One region of the Vreelandella arctica genome, then DNA from elsewhere that is predicted to be linked to it. Evidence: predicted binding sites of a transcription regulator. Region 1 holds the regulator's gene; each other region holds the start of a gene.
The links. Region 1 encodes FNR, which switches genes on or off when oxygen is low (the NO sensors DNR and NnrR bind a similar motif). Its sites were predicted from a motif close to TTGATNTANATCAA; they were not measured.
Positions count from the first base shown of each region.

Region 2: the regulator FNR is predicted to act here: its motif matches at 2,461-2,474, upstream of dsrO (sulfate reduction electron transfer complex DsrMKJOP subunit DsrO).
Region 3: the regulator FNR is predicted to act here: its motif matches at 1,599-1,612, upstream of V8L70_RS05685 (Hsp20/alpha crystallin family protein).
Region 4: the regulator FNR is predicted to act here: its motif matches at 3,611-3,624, upstream of V8L70_RS17810 (OmpW/AlkL family protein).

Region 1 covers NZ_JBANSN010000021.1:61,986-69,296, forward strand. The annotation lists gene V8L70_RS16575 (heavy metal translocating P-type ATPase) at 1-1,597, shown strand, start outside; gene ccoS (cbb3-type cytochrome oxidase assembly protein CcoS) at 1,594-1,839, shown strand; gene V8L70_RS16585 (sulfite exporter TauE/SafE family protein) at 1,836-2,531, shown strand; gene hemN (oxygen-independent coproporphyrinogen III oxidase) at 2,620-4,059, shown strand; gene fnr (fumarate/nitrate reduction transcriptional regulator Fnr) at 4,163-4,909, shown strand; partial or broken gene ttcA (tRNA 2-thiocytidine(32) synthetase TtcA) at 4,902-5,609, opposite strand; gene V8L70_RS16605 (IS5 family transposase) at 6,032-6,976, opposite strand; partial or broken gene V8L70_RS16610 (tRNA 2-thiocytidine biosynthesis protein TtcA) at 6,991-7,311, opposite strand, start outside.
Region 2 covers NZ_JBANSN010000017.1:9,362-16,672, reverse strand. The annotation lists gene V8L70_RS14920 (SulP family inorganic anion transporter) at 1-416, opposite strand, end outside; gene V8L70_RS14915 (protein tyrosine phosphatase family protein) at 424-870, opposite strand; partial or broken gene V8L70_RS14910 (MBL fold metallo-hydrolase) at 891-1,801, opposite strand; partial or broken gene V8L70_RS22940 (transposase) at 1,968-2,186, shown strand; gene V8L70_RS14900 (YgaP family membrane protein) at 2,191-2,265, shown strand; gene dsrO (sulfate reduction electron transfer complex DsrMKJOP subunit DsrO) at 2,558-3,334, shown strand; gene nrfD (NrfD/PsrC family molybdoenzyme membrane anchor subunit) at 3,318-4,547, shown strand; gene V8L70_RS14885 (molybdopterin dinucleotide binding domain-containing protein) at 4,540-7,311, shown strand, end outside.
Region 3 covers NZ_JBANSN010000004.1:249,222-256,532, reverse strand. The annotation lists gene V8L70_RS05690 (PHA/PHB synthase family protein) at 57-1,343, opposite strand; gene V8L70_RS05685 (Hsp20/alpha crystallin family protein) at 1,777-2,280, shown strand; gene V8L70_RS05680 (BON domain-containing protein) at 2,342-2,992, shown strand; gene V8L70_RS05675 (DUF1326 domain-containing protein) at 3,321-3,500, opposite strand; gene V8L70_RS05670 (hypothetical protein) at 3,797-4,297, shown strand; gene V8L70_RS05665 (GGDEF domain-containing protein) at 4,356-5,015, shown strand; gene V8L70_RS05660 (IS30 family transposase) at 5,028-6,044, opposite strand; gene V8L70_RS05655 (GGDEF domain-containing protein) at 6,076-6,468, shown strand; gene V8L70_RS05650 (DUF3750 domain-containing protein) at 6,595-7,311, shown strand, end outside.
Region 4 covers NZ_JBANSN010000026.1:30,747-38,057, forward strand. The annotation lists gene rimK (30S ribosomal protein S6--L-glutamate ligase) at 1-602, opposite strand, end outside; gene V8L70_RS17795 (ATP-dependent zinc protease family protein) at 646-1,086, opposite strand; gene V8L70_RS17800 (DUF3549 family protein) at 1,123-2,160, opposite strand; gene V8L70_RS17805 (YqcC family protein) at 2,473-2,805, shown strand; gene V8L70_RS17810 (OmpW/AlkL family protein) at 2,899-3,522, opposite strand; gene putP (sodium/proline symporter PutP) at 3,792-5,282, opposite strand; gene putA (bifunctional proline dehydrogenase/L-glutamate gamma-semialdehyde dehydrogenase PutA) at 5,478-7,311, opposite strand, start outside.

The DNA.
Region 1 (7,311 bases):
CTTTTTCTTGCTGTTTGGGCGCTACGTGGAAGGCCGAGCCAGGCGCCGTAGTGGGCATAGCGGCAATGTGCTGAGTGGCGTGCTGCCGATCTCGGCCACGCGGCTGGAAAGCGACGGCAGCGAACGCATTCTACCCGCGAGCGAACTCGCCCCGGATGATCGAGTCCTGATCAAGCCCGGCCACGGCGTGCCTGCCGATGGCGTGATTGAGGAGGGAGAATCGAGCCTGGATGAATCCATGCTGACCGGCGAATACCTGCCGGTCACCCGCCGGGTGGGCGACAGCATTACCGGCGGTAGCCAGAACATGGAAAATCCGCTGGTGATCCGTGTTACCCACGCCGGGCGCGATGCCCGAGTGGCGGGCATTGTCGATCTCACCGACCGCGCCTTTGCCAGCCGCCCGCGGCTGGCCCAGATGGCAGCACGCATGGCCCACCTATTTGTGCTCCGCCTGTTAGTGGTAACCGCCTGCGTCACCATCGCCTGGTGGTTTATCGACCCCTCGCGGATGCTCTGGGTACTACTTTCGGTGCTGGTCGTGACCTGCCCTTGTGCGCTGGCGCTGGCCACCCCCGCGGCCCTGACCGCAGGCCATGGTCAACTGCGCAAGCGCGGCGTGTTGATCACCCGTGCCGATGCCATGGAGACGCTCTCCAACGTAACCCGAGTAATCTTTGACAAAACCGGCACGCTCACCCGCGGCGAGATGCACCTGACCCAGACCAAACCGTTCGGCGAATTAACCGCCGAGCGTGCCCAGGCGATTGCCGCGGCGCTCGAAGCCCACTCAGAACACCCTATCGCCCGCGCCTTTCGTCCGTTTCGGGATGCAACGCTTCAGGCAAAAGATATTCATAGCCATACCGGTCAAGGACTAGAGGGCACGCTAAACGGCGCGCGCTGGAAGCTGGGCAAACCAGAATTTTCCACTGGAGAACCCATTTCGGCACCCGCCAGGGGGCAATGGCTGCTGCTGAGCGAAAACGGCGAACCCCGCGCCTGGTTTGGTCTTCATGATGGCATTCGTGATGACGCTGCTGCCACGATCAAAGCCCTACAGGCCCAGGGGCTAACCGTGGAGCTGCTCTCCGGTGATACCGTCGATGCTGTGGAGAGCCTGGCCAACCAACTCAACATAACGACGTGGCACGCAGGCACCAGCCCAGAAGGCAAACTGGCCCGGATGAAAGAGCTTCAAGCCGCTGGCGAAACCGTGGTGATGATTGGTGACGGCATCAACGACGTGCCGGTGTTAGCCGGTGCTGATGTGGCAATTGCCATGAACGGTGCGACGGACTTAGCCCGCACCCGCGCCGACGCGGTGCTGCTCAGCCCACGCCTGATGCGGATTTTTGAGGCTATCGAGATTTCCCGCGCGACCCGGCGTATCATGCGCCAGAACATGATCTGGTCAGTATGCTACAACTTTTCGGCGCTGCCGCTGGCGGCCATGGGGCTGGTGCCACCCTGGATGGCGGCCATTGGTATGTCGCTCAGCTCGCTAGTGGTGGTGGGTAACGCGCTGCGGCTGTCACGCTGGCGTACGACGCCGCCCGCCTCTTCGCCAAGCGCTTCAACACCGGTAACCGCATGACGATTCTGTATCTACTCATTCCGCTTTCACTGATTCTGCTGGGCCTCGCCGTCTGGGCATTTTTCTGGGCGGTGAAAAATGATCAGTTCGACGACTTGGAAGGCCCGGCGCACCGCATTTTGTTTGATGAAGATGAGAATGACCTCAACCCCGAACAGCGACGCCAGCGGCAGCAGACCAAGCACCGCCCTGCTGCCCCCTCCGACACACACTCACCCGACGACCAAGAGCCCCGGCCATGAATCCAACCGGCCTTGACCTGCCGCCACTGCTGGCGGCGTTCGTGTTTGGTTTGATGGGCGGCGCCCATTGCATTGGCATGTGTGGTGGCATTATGAGCGCGCTCACTTTTGCAGTGCCCCCCAGCATGCGTCATCCGGCGCGTATGGGTGGCTTGCTGCTCAGCTATAACGCAGGTCGCATCACTAGCTACATGAGCGCAGGCGCGCTGGTAGCCCTACTAGGCACGCTATTTTCCCTCTCTGCCACGGCGCGAATGCTGCTACAAGTGTTTGCGGCGCTGATGCTGATCCTGATGGCGCTGTATATCGCCAACTGGTGGAAAGGGCTGCTTAAAGTTGAAGCGATAGGCCGCCGCCTATGGCGCTTTATCGAGCCGGTAGGGCGACGTTTAATGCCCGTAGTTCATTTACCCCAAGCCTTTGCGCTGGGGGCGATATGGGGTTGGCTGCCCTGTGGGCTGGTCTACTCCATGCTGGCCTGGAGCTTAGCAATTGCCGACCCGCTCCAGGGCGCACTATTGATGGGCGCCTTTGGACTGGGCACGCTACCTGCGCTGCTGGCCACCGGGCTTGCCGCGCGCCAGTTAAGCCACCTGATTCGTCACCCGGCAACGCGCAGCGTGGCCGCGCTGACGATCATTGCTTTTGCGCTGTGGCAGCTGTGGACACTCACAGCACACAACCTTCATTAACATGACATGGCTCAATATTTATATCGGCGCCGCGCGTTAGGCTGGCATCAAAGCTTTAACGCCACTTTTAACGCCGGAGCGTCACTTCATGCCCGTTCATGCCCTCGCGGCTTCTTCTACGATGACTTCAACCATGGCCGGGGCAGCACCGGAGCAGAAAAAATGGGATGAAGCCTTGCTGCGCCGTTACGACACCAGCGGCCCGCGCTATACGTCCTACCCCACGGCGTTGTCGTTTCACGACCAATTTACCCCGAGCGATTTGACTCAGGCGTTAGAGCGCAGCAATGCCAGCCAACGTCCTCTTTCGCTGTATGTGCATATCCCCTTCTGCCGCAAAATTTGCTTTTACTGCGCGTGTAATAAAATCGCCACCAAGAACACCGCCCTGGCCGAGCCGTACCTATCCCGGCTTGACCGTGAAATGGTGCTGACCGCTCGCCACCTGGATACCACACGACCGGTGAAGCAGTTGCACTGGGGTGGCGGAACACCGACGTTTCTTAACTTGAACCAGATGGGCGACTTGATTGATCGCCTGGACGCGCGCTTTGGTCTCTCGTCCGCGTCTGATCGCGATTACGCGATTGAAATCGACCCTCGCGAAGCGGACGTATTTACGCTGCGCCACCTGCAGTCGCTCGGTTTCAATCGCATCAGTTTAGGCGTGCAGGACTTAAGCCCGCTGGTGCAGAAAGCCATTAACCGTATTCAGCCACGGGTACTCACCGAGACGCTGATGGATGAAGCACACCGGCTGGGCTTTCGTTCGCTCAATCTCGATTTAATATACGGCTTACCCTTTCAGACTGAAAAAAGCTTTGCAGACACCCTGCGCCAAGTGATCGAGTTAAATCCCGCACGGCTTTCTGTGTTTAACTACGCCCACATGCCCGAGCGCTTTGCCCCCCAGCGGCGGATTAACATCGATGACCTGCCGGGCAGCGAAGAGAAGCTGGCGATTCTGCGCACCACGATTGAGATGCTCACCGCGGCCGGTTATGTGCACATCGGCATGGATCACTTTGCTCGTCCTGATGACAGCTTGGCGATCGCCCAGCGCGAAGGCTCGCTCCAGCGCAACTTTCAAGGCTACTCCAGTCACGCCCAGTGCGACTTAATCGGGCTTGGCGTGTCGGCGATTTCTCGCGTCGATGACGTCTATGCACAGAACCCTAGCGATCTGGCCCGCTATGAAGCAGCGCTGGATCAAGGCCAATTGGCAACCGTACGTGGGCTGCGCTTAAGTGACGATGACCTGATCCGCCGGGACGTTATTGAGCGACTAATGTGTGATATGCGCATTGATCTGGCCGCCATCGGTCAACGCTGGAACATTGATGCCCCGCGTTACTTTGCGCAAGCGCTTGAGCACTTACAGGGCGCCGAGCGAGATGGCCTGCTGACGCGCAGCGGCGACCAGCTTAGCGCGACGCCCATGGGACGGCTGCTGATTCGTCACTTAGCCATGGCGTTTGATGCTCACCTGCCGCAGCAATCAGGCAAGCACTACTCAAAGATTGTGTAAACAAGCTATCGCTAACGAAATGAAGCTTCCATACTAAGAGAAGCCTACCTCAGCACGGCGTAATGATTACCTGCCACTCACGACGCTACTCAAGGAGTTATGCATGTTGGAACCCATGAGCCGCCGACGCTCGCTACTCCATGAAGCTCGCTGCCAAACCTGCAGCTTGAGCTCACTATGCTTGCCACTTGCCCTTGAGATAGACGATATGGGCCAGTTCGATGCCATTATTCGTCGTCGCGCACCGCTGAAAAAAGGCGAGCCACTATTTCGCCAAGGCGATACTTTTACCAGCGTTTATGCGGTACGTTCGGGCAGTTTGAAACAAGTCACATCAGAGGGAAACGGCAGCGAACAACTGACCAATTTCTACCTCCCGAGCGAACTAGTGGGGTTGGACGGGATTGATGAGGAGCACTACCCAGGAAGTGTAATTGCCCTGGAAACGACCACCGTTTGCGAGATTCCCTTTGATCGCTTGGACTCACTCTCAGAGGAGTTGCCCGAACTGCGTGGCCAACTGTATCGCAGCATGAGCAAAGAGTTACGCGATGACCGGCGCATGATGCGCCTGCTGTCACGTAAAACTGCCGACCAGCGGCTAGCGAGCTTTTTAATAACACTTTCGGATCGTTTTCGTCGCCGTGGCTACTCGCCCTACAGTTTCCGCCTTTCCATGCCCAGGGCCGATATCGGCAACTATTTGGGTTTAGCGGTGGAAACCGTCAGCCGTATTTTAAGCCGCTTTCAGCAGCAGAGCGTAGTGGCGGTGTCCGGGCGAGAGGTCAATATTCTTGATATGCAGCGCTTAATCACCCTCGCCGAAGAGGAGCAGCAAACGGTTAACTGACGTTAAATGCCTGAATGCGCCCGGCCAATAGCTCTGCCTGTTTGGCTTCTAGCCCTTCAAAATCAAACAGGCTGCGATCCGCCAGCTGGGAAGGCGCAATATTAGTTACCGCCTTAAACATGCTTTCCAGACGGCCGGGGAATTTTTTGTCCCACTCAGCGAGCATCTCTTTGACGACCTGGCGCTGCATATTGGGCTGCGAACCGCATAGATTGCAGGGAATAATCGGAAATTCCATCATCCGTGAAAACTCGGCAATATCCGCCTCTTTGCAGTAAGCCAGCGGCCGAATGACGATATTTTTACCATCATCAGAAAGCAGCTTAGGCGGCATCGCTTTTAAGTTGCCGCCAAAGAACATATTGAGAAACAGCGTTTCAAGGATATCTTCGCGGTGGTGGCCCAGGGCGATTTTATTGGCGCCAATCTCTTCAGCAAACCCGTACAGCGAACCGCGGCGCAGGCGTGAACAGAGCGCACAAGTCGTTTTACCTTCTGGCGTTTTTTCTTTCACCACCGAATAAGTATCACGCTCGACAATGTGATATTCCACGCCCTGCTTATCCAGATACGCAGGCAGCACGTGCTCGGGAAAACCGGGCTGTTTTTGATCCAGATTGACCGCCACCAGTGAGAAATTGACCGGCGCATTGCGCTGCAAATTGCGCAAAATCTCCAGCATCGTATAGCTGTCCTTGCCTTATATGCCAAATTTTTTTAAAAGAGGAAGAGTGAGTGAGTGAGTAAAGCATTACAATACAGTCACTTAATTTTCTTTCTTCTAAAGAAAACAAACACAAGCCATACAAAAAATTCATTTTTTGTAAAAAAAAGCTTTAAGCAAATGCAGTTGATCAAAATATAACCAAAGACAGCCCAGATACACCAATGTATTCTTTACAAAATCATAGGTTGATTGCTTCTATAAAATTGGTCGAAGAAACATCTACACTGCCAGTATGGTTCGAGATGACTTTACTAGGGAAGGTCTGAATAATTACCGATATTCGTCAACGCTCACTTGAGCTGATAAAAAATTGCAAATTTAGGCACTATTTTCCCGTTCTTTGTGCATTTTTTGCCCGTTAACCGCTCATTAAGCGGAAAACGGGCGCAATAGCCCTATTCCCACAGGTATTTTTCACTGATCAGCAGGTTGCTGAACGCCGCCAGCAGGTGCAGGCGCTGGGTGTTTTTAGCAAGACCACGATAGCGAACCTTGCCATAACCAAAGACTTGCTTGATGTACCGAAAAGGGTGCTCCACCTTGGCTCGGATGCTGGCTTTGATCTTTTCGACTTTCTGTTGCTTGGCATCCAACTTCTTTCGCGTGCCAGGCCGTCTGGCAATATACCAAGAGACGTCGCAGCGGTGATGGAGCTCGTCTCGCTTTTGAATGCCCAGGTAACCGGCATCACCGAAGACGCGCTGCTCTTCACCGTGAAGCAGCTTATCGGCAGGCACAATGTCATGCACATTAGCAGCCGTGGTGTCGATGCTGTGAATCAACCCAAGTTTGTCGTCGACACCTATGTGCATTTTCATACCAAAGTGCCAGGAGCCACCTTTTTTAGTCTGGTGCATCTCCGGATCGCGCTTGCCATGTTTGTTTTTGGTAGAACTAGGCGCAGAAATGATAGTGGCATCAACAATGCTGCCTTCGCGCAACATTAGGCCGTTTTTCGCCAGGTGTTTGTTCACTTCCTGGAACAGCACCTTGCCAAGGCTGTGTCGTTCTAGAAAATGACGAAACTTGAGAATCGTCGTTTCGTCCGGCAATCGGTCTAGCTTCAAACCGGCGAAATGCCTCATGGACTCGATCTCGTAGAGAGCATCTTCCATTGACGGATCGCTCAAGTTGTAGAACAACTGCATACAGTGAACTCGAAGCATGGCAGACAATGGATACGGAGGCCGCCCGCTCTCGCCCTTGGGGTAATAACGGGCTACCTTCTTCTCCAGCTGCGTCCAGGGGATCAGCTTGTCCATCCGCTCCAGAAAGAGTTCGCGGCGAGTCTTTCGCTTTTTGTTCTGGTACTCGGCTTCGGAGAAGGTGATCTGATCCATGGCAGCACTGAACCCTATGCAGTTGACGATGTTCGTATTATCGCTGAAGGCAGAGACTTTTTCAGAGCCTCCCTAGACCTGTCGATATCGAGATTGTGGAAATCGAAAAGATTTAAGTCAGCTAGTTGGCTTGGACTTACATTCTGGATACCGTTAAATATGTTTTCAATACAACCCGCTTTTTGTTTTTCCCAGCCTGCCAACATGTTTTTTATATTCTGTCTTTGTAAGTTCTCCTGAGAACCACAAAGATTACATGGAATAATTGGAAATTCTACAATTGATGCCAGCTTAGCAATATCTTTCTCACGACAATAAGAAAGCGGTCTTATTAC
Region 2 (7,311 bases), on a different contig from region 1:
AATCCGGATATCACGGGATGACTGAGAAAATTGGCCAAGAAGCCCAGTCGCGCCACCCCCATGAGGATGAGAAGCAAACCAGACATCAGTGCCAGTACCAGTGCAGCACCCAAGTATTCCGGCGACCCTTGCGGGGCGACGCGACCGATGGCCACCGCTGTCATCAGTGAGACTACTGCCACTGGCCCTACGGCAAGGGTGCGGCTGGTCCCGAAAATAGCATAAACGAACAGCGGAGCGATGCTTGCATAAAGCCCCACCTCGGGGGGAAGGCCCGCCAGCATGGCGTATGCTAGCGACTGCGGGATCAGCATGACGGTCACGATTACCGCTGCCAACAGGTCACTGGCCAACGTATCGCGTCTATAGCCGGGTAGCCACTGGAGGATGGGCAGATAATGCTTCAGGTTGGCCATAGCACGCTCACGACCCAGAATCACCCTTTGCCTGATGGGCTTGTTGTTCAAGCCTGTCGCGCAAGGGCTCCAAGTCATAGCCAGCCGCATTGGCTGATCCGATCAGCTCGGATACCGGACGCTGCGGGGCGAGTGATAATGCCCACAAATGGGCCACGCGTTTTCCCGTTCGGCAGAAGCCGAGCACGGGGGCCTTTGCAGAATGCAGCACATCTGAATAGGCGTCGATGTCCGCCTTTGCGTATTCCCCAGGCTTTACGGGAACTTCATGCCAGGCCATGCCCAGTGATTTGGCCTTAGCCTTGAGGGCATCGGGATCCGGCTGGTCATCACTTTCCCCGCGCGGGCGATTGGAGATAATGGTGCGGAACCCTTGTTCGGCAAGCTGTTCAAGTTCGTCGAGGCGAGGTTGTGCTGCCACGTAAAGGCGATCATCGAGTGGTTTGATATCCATAGGTTACCTCCTTGGTCGCTTTAGGAACGCGCCTCATCATCCCAGGCGGCCCCCGGTAGAGCATCGAGGGGAATCTTCAGGTAACGACGACCATTATCCTCTGGCTCTGGCAGGTCGCCGCCCCGGATATTGACTTGCAAAGCGTGCAGGATCAGTTTCGGCATGGGCAGCTTGGCGTCACGTTCGTTACGGCGATGAAGCTTTCCGCTGTTGGGCTGTCTTGGAGATGAATATTGGTTTCGCGCTGGACACTTACCGTGCTTTCCCACTCTGGCTCGCGATCGCCGGGCATGTAGTCGTGACCAGTAAAGAGCCGAGTGTCGTCCGGCAGTGCCAGAATGGCCTGAATGGAATCCCACAGCTTGTGAGCATTCCCCCCGGGGAAATCGGCACGGGCCGTACCACCATCCGGCTGAAACAGCGTGTCGTGCACGAACGCCGCATCGCCGATGACGTAGGTGATCGACGCCTTGGTATGGCCGGGCGAGAACATAATCCGGCCTTCTATCTCGCCCACGTGGAAAGTATCGCCCTCTACAAAAAGGTGGTCCCACTGTCGGCCGTCATCCGGAAAGTCGGGCCAGTTGTATATATCCTTCCATAGCGCTTGCACTTGCGTAACGTAAGCTCCTATAGCCGTTGGTGCCCCTGTCTTTTCCTTAAGATACTGTGCTGCCGAAAAATGGTCGGCGTGTGGATGCGTATCGAGTATCCAGTCAACGATGAGCCCCTCCCGTGCGACGTAATCTAGTAACTCATCAGCATGGTGGGTTGCAGTGGTCCCTGACTTCTCATCAAAGTCCAAGACAGGGTCAAGGATGGCACAGCGCCGTGTCGCAGGGTCACTGATAATATATTGAACGCTTGAGGTTCTTTGATCGAAAAAGCCGGCCACGTCCGGCCTGCCTGGTGAGTGTCGGAAATTACGCATATTCTTCCTCATTCTCCATTTTAGTTACAAGCCTAGACCATATTGGAATAACAAGAAAACAATGAAACATGTTTATACAAACATCAAGTAAAAGTGACATCTACCCTCTGATTGGGTTGCGCTACACTTTAGATTTCGATCCTACTAGCAAGGAGAACGGACATGCATGAGCGTTAGCACACAACAGTTCATAGGTCTCTTGGGTGAAGCAGATGCGGGGCTGCCTATTGATGAGCCATACCGTCGGCATGGTTTCTCGGAAGCAAGTTATTACTTATGGTGCAGCGAATTGGGTGGAATGAGCTAGCCAGATTCCAAGCGACTCAACGAACTCGAAGTCGCGAAGACAAGATTAAAGAAGCTTTTCACTGAGTCGCTACTGGAGATGATTGCCGCTAGCCACCGGGCTATTTAACTTCTGCCCAGCTTATAAATTAATAGGCATTAATACATGTAAAATTTAATAGTGCCTATTAAGCAAACAAAACCATAGAAAAAGCGCTTGCCATGTTTATTGGGGCAAGCGCTTTTTTACATATGCGCGCTAAAAAATTCCCATGTAACAAGCTAATTACTTAATGCTAGATGAAATTCCATATACAGAACAGCTACTTAGTCATTTAACATTAAGAGAGCATTAAGCGATATATCATAACACATTGACACGTATCAACTTTCTACCTTGAGCAAAGGCGTAATCTAAGGGTATTCCGACATTCGCCCTGCGAATGCCGTTTAATTCGCCAAGGAGGCGCTATGGACGCAATACGTCGCTCGCTCTTGGGTCAAATGGCACGCTTAAGTGCAGGCGCTGCGCTGATGCCGTTTTCAAGCCTTGCCCAAGCTGGCATTAATCAGCAACCTGCCCGCCGCGAAGGCGACCCAACTAAACGCTACGGTATGCTTATCGACTTACGCCAGTGCATCGGCTGCCAAGCCTGTACGGTGTCGTGTCATATCGAAAACGCTGCACCGCTGGGACAGTTTCGCACCACGGTCTCCCAGTATGAAGTACAGCATCAGGAAAGCGGCGAATTAGCCACCTTTATGCTGCCCCGGCTGTGTAACCACTGTGAAAACCCACCCTGCGTCCCGGTCTGCCCTGTAGAAGCCACTTACCAGCAGCAGGATGGCATTGTGGTGGTCGATAGCGACCGCTGCGTAGGGTGTGCCTATTGCGTCAATGCTTGCCCCTACGATGCTCGCTTTATTAACCAACGCACTCAAACCGCCGACAAGTGCACCTTCTGTGCCCATCGTCTAGAAGCCGGACTATTGCCCGCTTGCGTTGAGAGCTGCGTAGGCGGTGCCCGCGTGATTGGAGATATGCGCGATCCTCAAAGCCAAATCAGCCGCATGATTCATGAACATCGCGATGCATTGATGGTGCTACAACCAGAAAAAAACACCCTTCCTCAGGTGTTCTACCTAGGCATGGATGAGCGCTTCACCACGCGTCCTAAGGCCGAGCCCGTTGCGCTCGAAGTACTCGACCCCCACGGTCAGGAGATGGGCTATGAATTCCACCATTGAGCTACTGGCACCGCGCTATGACATCGCCTGGTACCCGTGGGCGGTTCAGTACTTTTTTATGATTGCGGTTTCCTACGCCAGCCTATGGCTAGCCGCCCCAGCACTGGTATTCGGTAAAAAAACCTGGCTGCCTACCGCACGTCTGGCGCTAATCGCTTGCGTTAGCACTACGCTAGTGGCGCCCGTTGCGTTACTCGCGGATTTGCACCAGCCACTGCGGTTCTGGCACTTCTACGCTTACGCCAATAGCCACTCGTGGATGTCGATTGGCAGCGTTGTTCTGCCGCTTTATTTGGTTAGCGTGCTTGGCCTTGCTTGGTTGGCATGGCGGCCCGCGCTGCAGGCACAGTGCGGCACTCCAGGACTCGGTGGCATGCTAGCCACCTGGCTTTCACTGGGCAGTGGCACAACGCCACGAGCAATAGTCGCGGTGGTAGGTCTGGCTGCGCTGGGGCTTTCCAGCGGCATTATGCTTTACACCGGTGCGGAACTAGCAATCGTAAAGGCCCGTCCGCTTTGGAACACCGTGTGGCTACCGCCCATGCTGGCGACCACCGGATTTATCGCCGCCTCCGGTCTGGTGTTAGTGCTGAACAGGGTTAGTGGGCTTTGTTCGCAAACCGCTATACGACAGATGCTGTATGTGCTGCTAGTGGCCTGTGCGCTAGCAGGATTGATCGCGCTTAGCTGGTTTTTAGATGGCGTAAATGCCCACGTAGGCTCAGTCGCCACCGCGCTGGAATCCGTGCGCCATAGCGCCTCGTGGCGCAACACTGCCCTCTGGGGAGGCATTACCGGCATCGCGCTGTTTGCCGCCGTGTTGTATTTATTGACTCGCCCTACCCTGCGCCAGCCCGGGCCGAGCGGCGCTCCAACCTCTAGCCAGCCAGCACTGTTTGCCTGGGCATGGTTGCTAGGCCTCGTCGCCATACACATGGGCTGGATGTTTCGCTGGGTGGTACTGATGGATGTTCAGCATGTGGCGCGCAATAGTGCCGGATTTCACCACTATGGTATTCCCGCCGGCTCTTCCGGCATTTTAGGCATTGTTGGCACCTTCGGTCTCTGGCTCGCCGTTATTCTCCTGATTGAACTGTTTATTCCCTGGCGACAGGCCCAACTAGGCGGCCTTATAGCAATGCCAACCCACGCTGCCCAAGATGCTTCTACTCATCCTCTCACCGCTAAAAAAGGAGCGTCTAGTCATGTCTAAGTCTGCTCAAGACCCGTCACGCCGCCGTTTTCTAAAAGGCGCTGCCGCCGCTGGTGGTGCAGCCACCTTTGCCGTGGGCTATGCCGACCCACTGGCAAAAATGGCCAAGGGCATTACCGGTAGCGCGGGTGAAAAACCCAGGCACAATATTCATGGCAACTCGCTGACCCCAGAATACCGCGTCGATTTAGACACTGGCGAACTCACCTTAACCCCCGGCCAGCGAGTCGCCTTCACTATTTGTTACGGCTGTACTACTCGATGCGGCGTGAGAGTGAGGGTCGATGACACCCTTGGCGAAGTACTGCGGGTATCAGGCAATCCCTACCACCCGCTGTCCGCCGACGACCATTTACCTATGCGTACACCGGTGGCGGATGCACTGCGTAGTGTTAGCGCCTATGGTGAACAGGGTCAGATAAACCGCTCCACCGCCTGCGCCCGTGGCAACGCCATGATGAGCCAAATTACCAACCCTTTCCGAGTCGACAACTGCCTGAAACGAGTAGGTGAACGTGGTAGCCGTCAATGGCAGAAAATCTCCTTTGAGCAGCTAATTGAAGAAATCTGCGAAGGCGGCGACCTGTTTAACGAAGGCCACGTTGATGGACTGCGCGATATTCGCGATCACGACACCCTGATTGACCCTGACAACCCTGAATATGGCCCCAAGGCCAACCAATTAATGGTGATGGAAGCCACTGACTACGGGCGTTCAGACCTACTCAAGCGCTTTACCCTCAATGCCTTTGCTACCCGCAATTATGGTCACCATGGCGCTTACTGTGGTTTGGCTTTCCGCATGGGATCTGGCGCGGTGATGAACAATATTGTCACCAACGCCCACGTTAAGCCAGATATCCAAAACGCACGCTTCATCATGTATATCGGCTGTGCGCCCAGCCAAGCGGGCAACCCGTTTAAACGCCAAGGCCGCTTGATTGCCCAAGCCCGTGCAGCCGGTACGTTGGAGTACGTGGTGGTCGACCCAGCGCTCAATGCCGCCACCTCCCACGCAGCCGACAACAACCGCTGGGTGCCTATTCGTCCTGGGACAGACAGCGCTTTTGCCATGGCAATCATCCAGTGGCTACTCGACAACCAAGGCTATGCTAGTGACTTCCTAGCTCTGCCCGGCCAAGCCGCCGCCAATGCAGCGGGCGAAACCACCCACTCCAACGCCACTCATTTGGTGATTGACACCTATGAACACCCCCGCAGAGGTTATTTTCTTCGCGCCAGCGACCTGGGCCTAGCGGAAGCGGATAACGATGCTGACTCGCCGATGGTAGTCGCCAATGGCGAACTCGCGCTAAGCGAAGAGGTGATGACCGCCGAGCTCTTTGCCGAACGTCCGGTTGAGCTTGCCGATGGCACCACCGTGACCGTCAAAAGCAGCCTGACGTTGCTAAGCGAATCTGCCCACGAGTACGACCTAGACACCTATGCCGAGCATTGTGGCATTCCCAAGGCGACGATTATTGAATTGGCCAGCCGCTATGCCAGCCATGGCAGAAAAGCCGCTGTTAACTGTCACGGCGGCATGATGTCGGGTAACGGTTTCTACGCCGCGTTCAGCGTGCAAATGCTGAACTTACTGGCGGGCAACTACAACATGAAGGGTGGCAGCGCCGTGGGCGGCGGCACTTACAGCGGTACCGGCGAGGGCCCACGCTACGACTTAGCCAACTTTCCTGGTAAGCGCGCACCTCAGGGGGTATTTCTATCCCGCTCGCGCTTCCCCTACGAAAAGTCTTCCGAGTATCAGCGCAAAGTCGCCGCAGGCGAAAATCCTTACCCGGCTAGAGCGCCGTGGCGCTCGTTGGCACCGCCGACACTCACAGAGCACCTACCCTCTGCACTAGATAGCTATCCTTACCCCATCAAAGCGGTGATTGGCTGTATGGCCAACCCGATTTATGGTCAGGCCGGTCTGAAAAGCGTCATTGTCGACAAGCTGAAGGACCCTAAGCGTCTAGGGCTCTTTGTCGCCGTGGATGGCTTTATCAATGAAACCAACCGCTACGCCGACTACATCGTGCCTGATTCCGTGATGTACGAGGTGTGGGGGTTTACTGGCGCGTGGAAAGGCACCCTCGGCAAACTAACCACCGCCTGCTGGCCCGTAGTTGAGCCACGCCAGCAAAAAACCGCCGAGGGAGAACCGGTGTCAATGGACAGCTTCTTTATTGCCGTGGCCAAGCGCCTGGGTCTGCCCGGCTTTGGCGACAACGCAATTCCCGATGCCCAAGGAAATCTGCACCCGCTCAATCGCGCTGAGGATTACTACCTGCGAGCCGCGGCCAATATCGCTTTTCAAGAAGAGCCACTGCCAGAAGCAGATGACGCTGATATTGCTCATGGAGGCATTGCCCCACTGCTGCCTAAAATCGCAAGAACGCTAAAATCTGATGAACGCGCTAGAGTTGCCTATCTCTATGCCCGGGGTGGACGCTTTGAAGATGCCAGCGAGCACTTCATCGGTGAAAAATTGAAATACCAGTGGAAGCAAACGCTGTGTGTTTACAACGAATCGGTAGGCACCAGTATTGATACCACTAATGGCCTGCCCAATAGCGGCGTCCCCTGCCATAAGCTGCCTCAGATGGCGAACAAGCAACCTATGCGCGAGATATTTTCTGAGCAGGAGTGGCCGCTGCTAGCCTTCTCGTTCAAATCCAATCTGATGAACTCTTACGCCATTGGGAGTGAGCGGCTACGTATGATCAAGCCTTATAACCCGATACAAATGCACCGCCAAGAC
Region 3 (7,311 bases), on a different contig from region 1:
CGATTCCGGAAAACTGCCCAAAATCGGTCACGATAAAACGGAATGCGCGGTCACCATCATCCAGAACAGACGGTCACGTTCAAACGGAATGGGCGGTCACGATAGGGCGGAATACGCAAGGCGAGAAGGTCGTTAATGGGTTGCCTTGTGCCTAACAAATACTCGTTCACGGCCCGGGACCAGATTAAATCGTTGGAGCGCAGTATCTGGAATACCCCTGACATTTGTTTCGTATCGAGAATGCCCTGAGCCCACATTAAGTCTTCAAGGAAAGCGAGCTGCTTTTCATCAATAAAAAGCATTAGTTCACCAGCTTCTCGGAAGTCCGTTTGTGCGGCGAAGAGTGTCATTGAGGCCAAGCGGTTGGCTCCATTTCTGGCCATCGCAGAAGCGGTAATGGCCAACAGGGTGCCGCCCAGGCAGTAGCCTACCGCATGTATTTTCTGACTAGGAAATAAGTTTTCGATGACATCGAGACTCGCCAGAATGCCTTGTTGCCGATAGTCATCCATTCCAATATCGCGATCTTCGGCCGTTGGGTTGCGCCAGGAAATTATAAAAACCGTATGGCCATGATCGACTAAGTACTTAACAAGCGAGTTATGGGGGGACAAATCCAGGATGTAATACTTCATGATCCATGCAGGCACAATGAGTATAGGCATCACATGTACTTCTTCTGTAGTAGGGGTGTACTGGATTAGCTCGATCAGATGATTGCGAAAGATAACCTTGCCCGGTGTAATTGCTACATTTTCACCAACGACATACATTTCAGAACCCGCTGACCTTTTGCCGAGATAGTGGTTTTGGATATCTTCACAGTAGTGCTGCAGCCCTTGTATTAAGTTGGCTCCAGCGCTCTCAACAGTTTTTTGGAGCACCGCGGGATTAGTCAGTAAAAAATTGGAGGGCGAGAACACATCAAGCCACTGGCGGGCACCGAATTCTACTGCCTGCTCGTGATGCAGGGATAAGCCGCGTAGTCCGGTGGTGGCGTTATGCCACCACTGCTGTTGAAGAAGGAAGCCCTGATAAAGCAGATTATAGGGGAAGTAACGCCAGGCAGGGTCACGAAAACGACGATCCTGGGGCAGGGGATCAATACAAGCTGTGGCATTGGGGTCGAAGGCCGAATGGCTGGCCCAAGACAGCAAGCGTAGCTGTTTCTTCATTGCTTTTTGTACTAGATGAGCTTGAGTTCCAGGAGAAGTCTGGAGGCTTGATAGCCAGTCCAAGTAAGTCAGCATGGCCGATGTAGGAGAAATGCCGAGTGTTAGCCCTGCCAGTGATGCTCGTACCAGCCTGTCCAAATGTTGGTATTGTGTCTCATCATAAAGCATTGTTATTAACCCTAGAAACTGAGCGTTAATTTATCTAACAATAACACTTACTTACCTTTACTGGTTCACTTTACTCGAGTGCCAAGTGACGCTGATGCCACTGTACTTTAAGCTGTCCGTATATATAACAAAAGCAATATCGAAAAATTATTGTGATATGAGTTCTATTGATAGGTTTAATATGAGTTCAAATTAGCTGCTACACAATAATTTTACTACCATTTTATAGGTGAGTTGGCGTGAAGCTGGTTTTAATTGCTCTGGATCAAGTTTTTTGCGTATTAGTGCTTTTTGATTACATGTGTCACCTTCTAAATAAAAATGTTTGCGCTATAAATATACCATGGCTTGTAATGTAGCCATTGAGAAAAAGAAGAATAAAAATGCAATTTAGCCTTTTTCTTAAGTAAAAGAAATACATAGGAGTAGTGTCATGGAAAAAGCAATCAGCAAGCCTGTAATGGCGGAAAAAGATACGGACTCACTTTCCAGTAAGCGCTCTTTAAGCCCGCTGGAAGAGTTTGATCGTATGATAGAGGGTTTCTTCGAGCGCAGCTGGATGAAGCCCTTTTTCAAGGAAGACTTAATAAAAGAACGGCTAGGTTTTTTCGGTCAACATAACCCTAAAGTTGACATCATTGATCGAGACACAGAAATCGAAGTGCGCGCTGAGATGCCAGGGGTTGACCGGAAAGAAATAGACCTGGAAATAACCGAACACGCCGTGATGTTGAAAGGCCAGCGTTCTGGAGAAACCCAGGAAAAACAGGATGAGTATTACCATTCAGAAATTTGGCAAGGTGCCTTTTCTCGGACGATTGCCTTGCCAGTAGAAGTGGATACTAAACATGCTGAAGCTAAATTTAAAGACGGCATATTGACAATCACCATGCCAAAAGCCAAACAGGCTTTACGGCGCAAGCTTGAAATCAAGTAGGTAGAGTGAGTATTTCTACGTAATAAGAAGATTTGCTTGCAAAACTGAAGGAGTACTAAGGATGCCAAAGTCAGATAGTCAAATTCAGAAAGATGTGCTTGCCGAACTCGAGTATGAACCCACTGTTCGTGCTTCGAATATTGGGGTAGAGGTTAACGACGGCATTGTGACATTAGCAGGCCATGTAGATAGTTATGCAGAGAAGTGGCATGCAGAAATGGCAGCGCAGCGAGTTAGCGGTGTTAAAGGCGTTGCCGTTGAAATGGATGTAAAATTGCCTGGGAATAACAAGCGCACTGATGCGGATATTGCTCGTGCGGTTAAAAATACGCTGGAGTGGAATGTATACATTCCAAATGACCCATTAAAGGTAATGGTTGAAGACGGTTGGGTGACGCTAACCGGCGAAGTCCCCTGGGAGTATCAACGGCGTTTGGCTGCTAGTTCCATACGCTACTTGACAGGGGTTACGGGTGTGAGTAACCAAATCGTTCTCAAACCTAAGCCTACCGCTGCTGCTGTCAAGGCCGATATTGAGGCCTCACTTAAACGTAGAGCTATCCAGGATGCCAATGCGATCAAAGTCGAGGTGCACGATCACGACGTAATACTAAGTGGCAAGGCACACAGCATCGCGGAAAAAGACTTAATACACCATTCTGCATGGAGTTCGCCCGGCGTATGGAAGGTAATAGATGATATAAGGGTTTGAAGGCGATAAGTAATAAAATTTCAAAACGTAGAATGGTCATCGAATCGCTAGAAGGGTTCGATGACTCTATCTTCTGACTGCCGTTTTTTGTTGAATTGATGTTCTCTATCACTATATCCGCTCGTTTGAGACGCTGGGTGAACCGGTCCCAGTCTAACTGCCACCAGGCGAGACACCTCCCGCCCCCTATGTGGATTTATCCCGGAGTTATTTATCGACGAGATGGCTACGTAAGAAGGATTTTGTCGTGGCGCTTGCCGTAGCCCCACTTCATAATCGACCCAGCTATCGTATGGTAGCGTCGGTGAAGACCTAAATAATTTATTAGCTAGCAGATAGTGCCTTCAACCATAGGGCCGGGGGAATGAAGGGTGATGACCACCTTCCTATCGCCAATATCCACCGCCTCGAACTGACCTTGGGTAATGTGCCAGCTAAGACGCTGACAGGCGTGGGCTATCGTCTGCGTTGAGAGACCGTCATCAACTATAAGCTTTAAATTTATCATTATTAATTAATGAAAAATATTTACGGCTAATGCTTTTTTATTAATTAAGTTAAGCGTAATGATGTTTTTCTTGCTATTTTCATTTATAAAAAATACCTTATATAAATTATGGTTTGTAAATTTTTTTATTTATTTAATGTCCATGATGATTTTTATTTATTTAATTTACGTTAACTTTTTATTACTGGCTGAAAAGCTAACATATATCATAGTAACTGAGCTTTGTTCCGCTCTAAGATAATTTTTTTAAATCCTCCCGGCCTTGAGATGTTTTATACCCTTAGAGGGCTTTGCCAATGGTTAGCTTAGCAGTACTTAGTCCCCTGCCTCAGGATCAAATAACCTTAGCTTACTCGCAAGAGACACGTGAGTTGTATCGCTATCGTGGGTTGGCACTTTGCTTTCTGCCCTTTGATCCCCCCGTTAGCCGTTTGATGAGCGCCATTGGTATGGAGTGCGAACATAGGATTTTTAACTTGCAGGAAGTGGCAAGGCAGATGGAGTTAGTTCTTCCTTCAACTATTAGCCAGCTAAGAGAAATGTCCTTTTTAAATAAAAATAGCAGGCATTTTTTCGTGTTGGATGAAACTATGGGTAGGCAGGTTCTTCTTGACGCTGAAGAGGCGGCTGAAACGTCGCATACATTCTTTAGCAGGCTATCGGAAACCAACGCGATTCCTGAGTTACAGCAACTGTTATCTACCTTTGTAGCTCAGAAATATAGTGAGTATCACGTCGTAAAAGAGTGTCGTGAGCAATGGAAGAACGCTCTGTATGCGCTGGGTTGTGCTTCATAAGCTGTGCCTTATAAAACAGATAGCTGTTTATTTGCCACTACACTCATGGTGGGAGTGCGTGTCTATGATCATGCCAATACGGAACAACCCTGGTTTTCAAGATTATTTTGGTGATGATGCCGACTCAATGTTGAAGTTCCTTTGGGATTTTTTTCCTGCATCAATGATAATTATTCGTTTTGAAGAGCCGGGTAATTTTGTCGTCGAGGCAGTCAACCCCACTCAGCAAGCTATGTTAAGCAGCAAAAAGATATACGTGGGGGAGCATCTATCCCATATATTTCCTGAATCGTTATGTGATGAGCTCATTGCAAATTGTGGTCACTGTGTAGCAGACGGAGTGCCGGTTCGTTACGAAATGGCTGGTGGATACATTGATGGGGAATATCATCAGACCGACTGCCAGATCCTACTCAAACCTATTAGTACTCTTCAAGGAGTAATTACTCATTTGCTCTGCATCGTCAATAACCCAAACAATTACAGCCGTTCGAAGGTGGCTCATTATTCCGAACTAGAAATAGAGCGTCGGGTGATGGAGCGTACCGATGAATTGACGGCCGTTAATCAGCAATTAAGCTACTTAGCGACTCATGATTGGCTCACTGAAGCGTTTAACCGCCGTCATCTTCTTGAGTTAGCGACGACTGAGTTCAAGCGAGTTTACCGTTATGGGTTATCACTCGGCCTGTTAATGCTGGTTGGATGCAGACTCTGAGTGCAACACTCGTTAATGAACAGCGGGTGGATTGTCTTGATGCTTCGCTAACAGCTCACCCAGCACTTCAATCGGACACCTAAAGTCAAATCGCTTCCGAGGTCGCATATTCAGCTGTAGCGCAATAGCATCTAGCTCTTCTTGAGTGTGCCGAGAGAGATCGGTTCCTTTCGGTAAATACTGTCGTATCAGGCCGTTGATATTTTCATTGCTACCCCGTTGCCATGGGCTATGTGGATCACAAAAGTAGATAGCAACGCCCGTTGCCTGGGTGATGTCCGCATGTTTGGCCATTTCCCGCCCCTGGTCGTACGTCATGCTTTTACGCGCCGCTAGCGGCATCCGGTTGAGCGCTGCGCTAAACCCTTCCACCGCCGAGGTGGCCGTTGCATCGTTGAGTTTGGCTAGAATGACGTATCCACTGCTTAGTTCGACTAGCGTGCCAACCGCAGAGGCATTGTTCTTACCTTTGATTAAGTCGCCTTCCCAGTGTCCTGGCATGGCACGCCTTTCGATCTCTGGTGGTCGAAGGTGGATGCTCACCATATCGGGTATTTGCCCACGCCGATCAACCTGGCCACGACGAGGTTTACGCGTTGATTTACCTTGGCGAAGGCAGTGGATCAACTCTTTCTTAAGCTCACCCACAGGTAACGCGTAAATGGCGCTGTAAATCGTCTCGCGACAAACGTAAGCATCTTCAAATCGGGGCATGATCATGCGTCGGAGCTTGCCTGCGATTTGCTCTGGAGACAAGCGGTGGCGGAGCATATACATGACCAGCTCAAAGCGACCACTGCCCAGAAGCAGCTTGGGCTTAGGGCGGCAAGCAACACGCCTGGTACAACGATGGGTGTGTGCATGACGAGCATGGTAAGTACCGCGCTGAGTTTGATTGCGACGTACTTCGCGGCTGATGGTGGATGGAGATCGTTGCAGCATATTGGCTATTTGTCGGAGGCTCATCTCCTGCCAAAGACTGACCTGAATGGTGGAACGCTCTTCGATACTGAGTTCTGTATAAGCCATAAATCCAACACCTTACTAAAATTTTAAGGTGTTGCACTCAGTTTCTGCGGCCAAGCTGGATATTGATCACTTTAAGTCAATCAACGATGAAAAGGGCCACGCCGCTGGAGATCAGGCGTTGCAAACGGTGACTCGCGCAATACGAGCGACGGTTCGTAACTGCGATTTGGTCGGGCGCTATGGCGGTGATGAGTTCATCATCGTGTTGCCCGAAACCGATCTCCATGGAGCCCGCGTAATTGCCGAGCGGTTGAGCAGTACACTGCAGGGAGCTGAGCTATTTATCAGCATTGGCCTCGCCACGCTAGAGCGTAATGACCAAACGATTGATGATGTGATCAACCGCGCGGATCATTTATTATTGAGCGCTAAGCGAAATGGTCGTAACCGAATAGAAAGCGCTTCCCTTACCCTTATATCTTGATGGCTGGCGTTTAGTGGCTACTATATTTAGCTTCCTTGATTAACGCCTACCTCATGTCTTCAATATACGCTTGCGTCCAGCTAGCTATCGCGGTACTACAGTTATCTCTTAGCTTTGGATAGCTCGATGAACAAAATGCTGCTGCGATGGCTGCTCACTCTCGTAGTGCTTTTAGCGCTGCTGCTAGTAGGGCCTGTATGGATATTGGCAAGTAATCAAGTGGTAACAGAAGGGCATTGGTCATCGTTGGATCGCACCTCTGCTGGGATCGCCCCAGACCCAGCAGCGATCTCCGAAGCCGTGGTGCAGGTCTATTCTGCCCGCGCCTATAATTGGCGTGGGGCGTTTGGCGAACATATCTGGATTGCGACGAAAGCAGAGAATGCTGATAGCTACCGGCTGCACCAAGTGTTGAGCTGGCGTCGCCCTACGGTAGTCTCTTCTATTGATACCCCTGATCGTGCCTGGTTTGGTAACCCGCCCACGCTGCTGGCTGATTACCGCGGTGGCGCGGCTGCACAATTAATACCCAAGATTGAATCCGCTGCTGCTGACTACCCTCAAGCCGACCTTTATCGCGTATGGCCCGGGCCTAACAGCAACAGTTTTATCGCTTGGGTGATTCGTGAAGTACCAGACTTTGAGGTGACGCTGCCCGTTACCGCTATCGGCAAAGATTATATTTTCAACGGTGTTTTGGCGCCTGCGCCAAGTGGCACGGGGTACCAGCTCTCATTAGGCGGGGTGGCCGGTATTATGCTGGCGCAAGAAGAGGGCATTGAAATTAATGTTCTCGGCTTGAGTTTTGGTATTGATGTGATGCGTCCTGCTTTGAAGCTGCCA
Region 4 (7,311 bases), on a different contig from region 1:
ATCGAAGCCACGACTTTATCGCCGATCACTAAGCAGCGAATATCAGCGCCGCGTGCTTCCTTAATGTACTCCTGAACCATAATATTGGCTTTCATACCCATGAAGGCCTGAATCACTGATTCCGCCGCCTGGTTCGTTTCCGCTAACACCACGCCAATTCCCTGGGTGCCTTCAAGCAGCTTAATCACCAGCGGGGCGCCTTTGACCATGGTGATCAAGTCAGGAATATCGTCTGGAGAGTGCGCAAAGCCGGTAATCGGTAGCCCCAGCCCTTTGCGTGACAATAGCTGAAGTGAGCGTAGTTTGTCCCGCGAGCGAGTAATAGACACGTTATCGTTGATAACGTAGGTGCCCATCATCTCGAACTGGCGTAACAGCGCGCACCCATAAAAGGTCACCGACGCACCAATGCGGGGGATGACCGCATCAAAGTGCTCAATTTCTTGACCTTTATAGTGAATCGAAGGGTGGTGGGAAGTAATACTCATATAGCAGCGCAGCGTGTCCACCACACGAGCGGTATGCCCACGCTGCTCTGCAGCTTCAACCAGGCGGCGTGTAGAGTACAAATTACGGTTGCGCGATAGCAGAGCGATATGCATGTAGGAGACTCCGAGTCTAAATAAAGGCGGCTAATAAAAGGGGTTAAGGCTCACCGTGCAAAAATGCCGCACCGGGTGCAATTAGCAGGCGGCGCATGGCGCGGCGTCCTAATAGCATTGGGTGGCGCATATTGCTGCGGTCAGTCAGGGTCAGTTCAACCGGAAAATTCAAATCGCCCATTTGCATTGGGGTACGTATTACATAGCGCCACTCGCTATGTCCGTTTGAGCTGGTGACTCGGCGTCGATCATGTAAATGTAGATTGTAGCGATGGGCGGGTGTTGTTGGCCCAGCGCTGTGGGTAATAAAACTTACCCATAGTTGACCATGTTCATCTTCATGTGTCTCTATCTCTTCTGCATGCAGGGCGGAAGTACGCGCACCCGTGTCCGCTTTACAGCATAGGTGAAGCCCTAGCTCAGGTAGCGTCACCATTTCACGGCGTCCAATGACCGCCTTGGCCTGATAGGGTAATTCCTTCACGGCTCACTCCTTGCAATTAAAAATGACAACATCAAATCAAGCCTTTCTCTGCGACATCATCATGCTCAAACGGTGTTGAATAGAAGAACCTTCGGGCGCATCACGCATGGCCATCATGACCGGTAAGCGTAGCCGTGGGATGAGTGCAAGATCACGCACTACCGCGGCAAAATCAGTACGCTCATCTTCCGCCAAACGCTGTAGAAAAAGAGGTAAGCGCTCAGCGTCTTCAAGATACACCCAGCCACGCCCGGCAATGGCAGCCAGCACATCCGGCCCACAAACTGTGGTTTCTTTAAGTAAGGCGGAGTACCAATTACCCACCGCTGATGCATCCGTATTACCCACAGCGCGCAGACAAGCACACAACGTTTCAATGTCGCCCGCTTGTGCGGCGGCTTCGCCGCGACGTTGCAGCGCGACGACTAATGCCTGTGGCAATGGCTGGTGCTCTAAACAGTAGCACACGGAGTTAATAACGGCGGTAGGTAGGTCAGGCAGTCTCAGCGCTAACGTGTCAGCATCGGGCGACTCCATACGAACGACGTAATCGGCAATTCCCTGTAATCCTAATGCCTGCCAATCAATCGCCTGCTGGCCGCTCAAGTAATCCTCAACCGGCTCAAAATGCTGGCTGGCAGGTAGCCCTACGTCATAAGTTGCACGGGCATTGAGCATCGCTTGAAAGGTAATGCTGGGCGTAAAGGCGAGGGGATTATCCTTCATTAAGTGGTCCACGTCCGCTGTTTCTTCACGTCCCACCTGAGAAACAGCTCGACCTAATGTTTCCAGCAGACGATTTAAAAACGCATCACGCTGAGCTGGGGCAAGTATCCCCTGTTCATCGAGTGGCAGAGCTAAAAACCAAATGGCAGGTTCGGGCATATCCCCCAAACGGAATAGAATGGCTAAACGTGCTTGGCCTTGCCAAGGTTCTGGCCACGCCAGTTCGCCACGCTCAAAGGCGGCGAGGGACTCCCGTGGGCAGGCGACCACATGGCGGCCCATATGGTAAAGGGAAACCTCTGCGCCGCTGCGGGTAAAAAACTCATCAAGGGTTTGAATCGGTTGCATGACATCCTTCCGCGTTGCAAGCCTGCACTCTACCTTGATGATGGGTCACTGTCAGCCGCAGAGGCGGATAAATACCGACCAATGGGGATGCCTTACATGACAGTGTGGTTAAAAAGTAAACAACTGTGCGAAAGCCCCATGAGAGCAAGCGCTGCGACACCTTTCCATAGTTTATCCACAGGCTCGTGCAGGTTTTCTGTGAGTTTATGGATCACTCTTCACAAGTGGCCACGATTGGCAAGCAGCCAGCCAAATGGGGATAATGGTAATAAGATACGATTTTCATTTTACGAGGTAGTTACAAACGACGTTATGAGTACTTTTCAACCGCTACAGACAGCACTCCTAGAACTTGAAGCCGCGATGAAAGCCGCCGATCTATGGCGTATGCCGACACCTGACGCTGATGCATTCGCCAGCCAGCAGCCGTTTTGCATTGATACAATGTCGCTGCCTCAATGGGTGCGCTTTGTATTCATTGCTCGCTTAAACGCCTTGATTGAGGCCCGTGCCGCCATGCCAGCCAAGTGTGAGGTGGCCCCCGCTGTAGCCGCTTATTTACAGCAAGAGAAAACACCTGCCCATCATCAACTGCTTGTTGTACGCGCGGTAGAAAAAGTCGACCAGTTAGTTACTGAAAGCTGAACGGTATTTAAAGATTGAAGCGATTTAACAGACAAAGCCTGCCGCAAGGCAGGCTTTGTAAATTACATCTGTCATAACGCTTTTGAAGGCGGCTTAGAAGCGGTAGCTGAGGCCAGCCATTACCACTACTGGGTCGATCTCAACAGTGCCCGCCTCTGCGCCGCCCACTTTGGCATCGGAATCGATATCGATGTACCACGCCGCAGCATTTAACGCCCAATGTTCATCAATCAGCAGATCGACACCTACTTGACCCGCTGCGCCCCAGGAGTCGTCAAGCTCCAATGACGCGCCGATATCGGTTTTTTCGTCTGAAAAACGGGTGTAGTTAATACCTGCGCCTACATAAGGCTGAACACGGGCCTCGGTACCCCCTAACGGGTAGTACTGTAGTGTGAGGGTAGGTGGCAAGTGCTTGGTAGAGCCATCGGTCACGCCTTCCACCTGCAGGTCGTGTTTGAAGGGTAGTGCGGCCAGCAGCTCGACGCCCATCTTGTCATGGAAGCGATAGCCTAGCGTGAAGGCAAAATTCGTCTCCGCATCGACATTAACATCGGCGCCTAATATCTCACCGTTATTGCTTGTCGGGTCCACTTTCGCAACACCCACGCGGGTAAAAAAGTCACCCGCGCCATAGGCGAATACCTGGCTGCTGGTCATCAAAGCCGCAGCGGCAATACTGGAAACGAGTAGGGTGGAAAGGGCGGCTTTACGCATGAGTTGACTCCTAGTGGCATTGCTAAGCGACTATGGATAAGCCGCTTCATGATGTTTAAGAGTCTAATAAAGAGGTGGTCACTGGTTATTGATCTAGGGCAAGGGTTGGCTGCCTTAACGCCAGATTCGTTATTCAAAACATGAACGGCAGGCATAAAAAGGCCACCCGAAGGTGGCCCGTTCACATACAGCGCAGAGGGGCTGTAATGTAGCGACCTTCCTGTTGTCGATATATCTGACACGCAAAGGTCGCATGAACAACTTATTGGTTAGCGAGTGATGTGCTGATATTCACCCGCATCGGCCGTCATACTGCTCACTACCAGGATGGCAATAAAGGAAGCGATGAAGCCGGGAATGATCTCATACACGCCGGGACCTCCCATAAACTCACCGTTCCAGCCCAATGCAATCCAGATCATGACGGTAGCGGCACCCACTACCATGCCAGCGATAGCGCCAGCACCGTTCGTGCGTGACCACATCAGCGACAAGATAATCAGCGGACCAAACGCGGCACCAAAGCCTGCCCAGGCATTACTGACTAGCCCAAGCACCTGTGAATCCGGGTCTGACGCGATAACGGCCGCCACCAAGCCAACCAGTACGACACTGATCCGGCCTACGCCCACACACTCTTTATCGGTCGCTTCTTTACGAAAGAACAGGCGATAGAAGTCCTCAGTCAGTGATGAAGAGGCCACCAGCAGTTGGCTGGAAATGGTACTCATGACCGCCGCCAGCAGAGCAGCATAGAGGAAGCCAGTGATCAGCGGATGGAACAGCAGCTCGGCTAGGATAATAAAGATCGTTTCCGGATCTTCTACGTCCATGCCATTACGGACCGCGTAGGCACGGCCAAACACGCCCAGAGAGACTGCGCCAATCAGCGAGATGGCCATCCAGCTCATGCCGATATTGCGGGCAATAGGTACATCCTTCAGCGTTCGGATAGCCATGAAGCGCACGATGATATGTGGTTGGCCGAAATAACCCAGGCCCCAGGTAACGGCAGAGAGCCAGCCGATAAAGGTCAATCCTTCTGTCCATGAAAGTAGCGTGGGATCGACCTCATTGAGTGTCTGTGACGCTTGGGTGAAACCACCGCCACCTTCGCCAAACAGGACCACCGCCGGCATGATCACCAAGGCCAGCATCATGATGCAGCCTTGCACGAAGTCCGTCATGCTCACGGCCAGGAAACCGCCGACCACGGTATAGACCAGTACCACACCCAGCGTAATGATGATGCCCGTAGCGTAATCGCTCAGGCCACCAATGTTGATGACGCCAGCAAAGGCGCTTTCGAACAGCTTACCGCCTGCCACTAAGCCTGACGCCGTGTATACCGCGAAAAAGATAACGATGACGATGGCGGAGACCGTTCTCAGCGACATTGATCGAGTGGGGAACCGGTTGGCCAAGAAGGCTGGAATCGTAATCGCATTGCCATAGTGCACCGTCTGTTCACGCAAGCGCGGTGCCACCAGCACCCAGTTAAAGAAGGCACCCACGAACAGGCCGATACCGATCCAGGCTGAGCCCAAGCCGGATACGAACATCGCCCCAGGTAACCCCAGCAGCAACCACCCGCTCATGTCTGAAGCGCCAGCCGACAGGGCCGCCACCTTTGGGCTAAGGGTGCGGCCACCTAGCATGTAATCTTCAGAGGTGGATGTGGATTTGCGCATAGCATAAAGGCCGATGCCAATCATGAGCGCAAAGTAAGCAAAAAGGCTGATCCAAACGCCAATAGCCATAAAAAAGTCTCCTGTTTCTTAGTTATTAAGTCGGACGTAGCGCCGACAGGTTAGTGCGCTTACCGAGAAGAATGGGTTGTGGCGCAGTCTTGTTGTTGTTAATGGCTGTTATTCCCTTTTCCTGTTCACTTGACGTACCCCAGCAAATGTCAGGCTGGGGTGGGGTCGGAGAAATTTTCGGGCGTGATGAGCGGCTCACTCATCACCCAGCGCCAGTAGTGACGCGTTCCCGCCTAAGGCAGCGGTGTTATTAGTAATCGTTTTTTCAGTTACAAAGCGCTGCAGGTAGTGAAGACCGCCGGCTTTTGGCCCTGTGCCAGAAAGCCCTTGACCACCAAACGGTTGAACGCCCACCACAGCCCCAATAATATTACGGTTGATGTACACATTTCCTACGCGCATTTTCTGCGCTATTTCAGCGGCGAATGATTCGTTACGGCTATGTACGCCAAATGTCAGGCCGTAATTGCGGCCGTTAATGTCATTGATAACTTTATCAAGCTCGCTGGCTTTGTAACGCACGATATGCAGTATGGGCCCGAACTGCTCGCGCGTGAGTGAATCGATGCTATCAATCGTGAAGGCGACAGGCGCCACGAACGTGCCATCTTGAGTATGCTCAGCAGCCATCGGTGTTTCGGCGACCAGGCGATTTTCGGCTTTGAGTTTTTTGATGTGCTCCATTAAGCCTTTACGCGCCTCTTCATCGATTACCGGCCCCACATCAGTGCCTAAATCGCGAGGGTCGCCAATGCGCAGTTCATTCATCGCGCCTTTGAGGATTTCAATGACCCGGTCGGCAACATCGTCTTGTAGATACAGTACCCGCAGCGCCGAGCAGCGCTGCCCAGCGCTTTGAAAGGCCGACTGAATCACATCTACTACTACCTGTTCAGGCAGAGCAGTAGAATCGACAATCATGGCGTTCATGCCGCCGGTTTCCGCAATCAGAGTGGCCAGCGGGGCATTTTCTCGTGCCGCCAAAGCGCGGTTGATAATTTGTGCGGTGTCGGTGCCACCTGTGAAGACTACCCCGGTGATCCGCGGGTCGGAGGTCAGCACGCTACCTACTGTGGGGCCGTCACCGGGCAGTAGTTGGACGACATCACGGGGCATGCCCGCTTCGTGGAGCAGCTCAATAACACGATGCGCGACGATAGACGTCTGTTCCGCCGGTTTGGCCAGTACCGTGTTACCTGCTACCGCCGCTGCGACAATTTGGCCGCAGAAGATCGCGACAGGGAAGTTCCAGGGGCTGATGGCTGCGAATACGCCCTTGCCACCCATAAATAAACGATTGGATTCGCCAGTGGGGCCAGGGAGCTCGATAACTTGGCCGAAGTCCTCTTCAGCGCGCATGGCGTAGAAACGGCAGAAGTCGACGGCTTCTCTAATTTCATCGACGCCATCGGTAAGCAGTTTACCGCCTTCACGCGAGCACAATGCCATTAGCTCTGGCATATGCTCTTCCATCAAATCCCCCAAGCGACGGACAATAGCCGCCCGTTCGGCCACCGGCGTGGCGTCCCAACGAGGGAAAGCGTCCCAGGCAGCATCCAGCGCCTGGGTGGCCTGCTCTTTGCTCGTCCACTGAACGCTACCGACGGTTTTTTGGCGGTCGTATGGGCTGGTAACGCTATGTGTATTGGCGGCGTCGTCCGCGACATCAAAAGCGAGCAGCGGCTTCGTTGGGTATTGCTGATCCATAAACGCAGCCATCTTCTCCATGAGCGGATAGTAGTGGCTGCGTATATTCAGATTCACCCCACGTGAATTGCGCCGCTTGGGCCCGTAAATGTCTTTGGGTAACGGAATGTTCATATTGGCCAGGTGTTTCTGCTGGCGCAGAGTTTCAATCGGGTGCTGACACAGCCACTCGACCGGTACGTCAGGATCAACCAACTGGTGAACAAACGAGGAGTTGGCACCATTTTCAAGCAGGCGCCGCACTAAGTAGGGCAGCAGGTCTTTATGCGCACCCACCGGGGCGTAAATACGGCAGTAGGTACCTTTCGGGGCACGCTCAAGA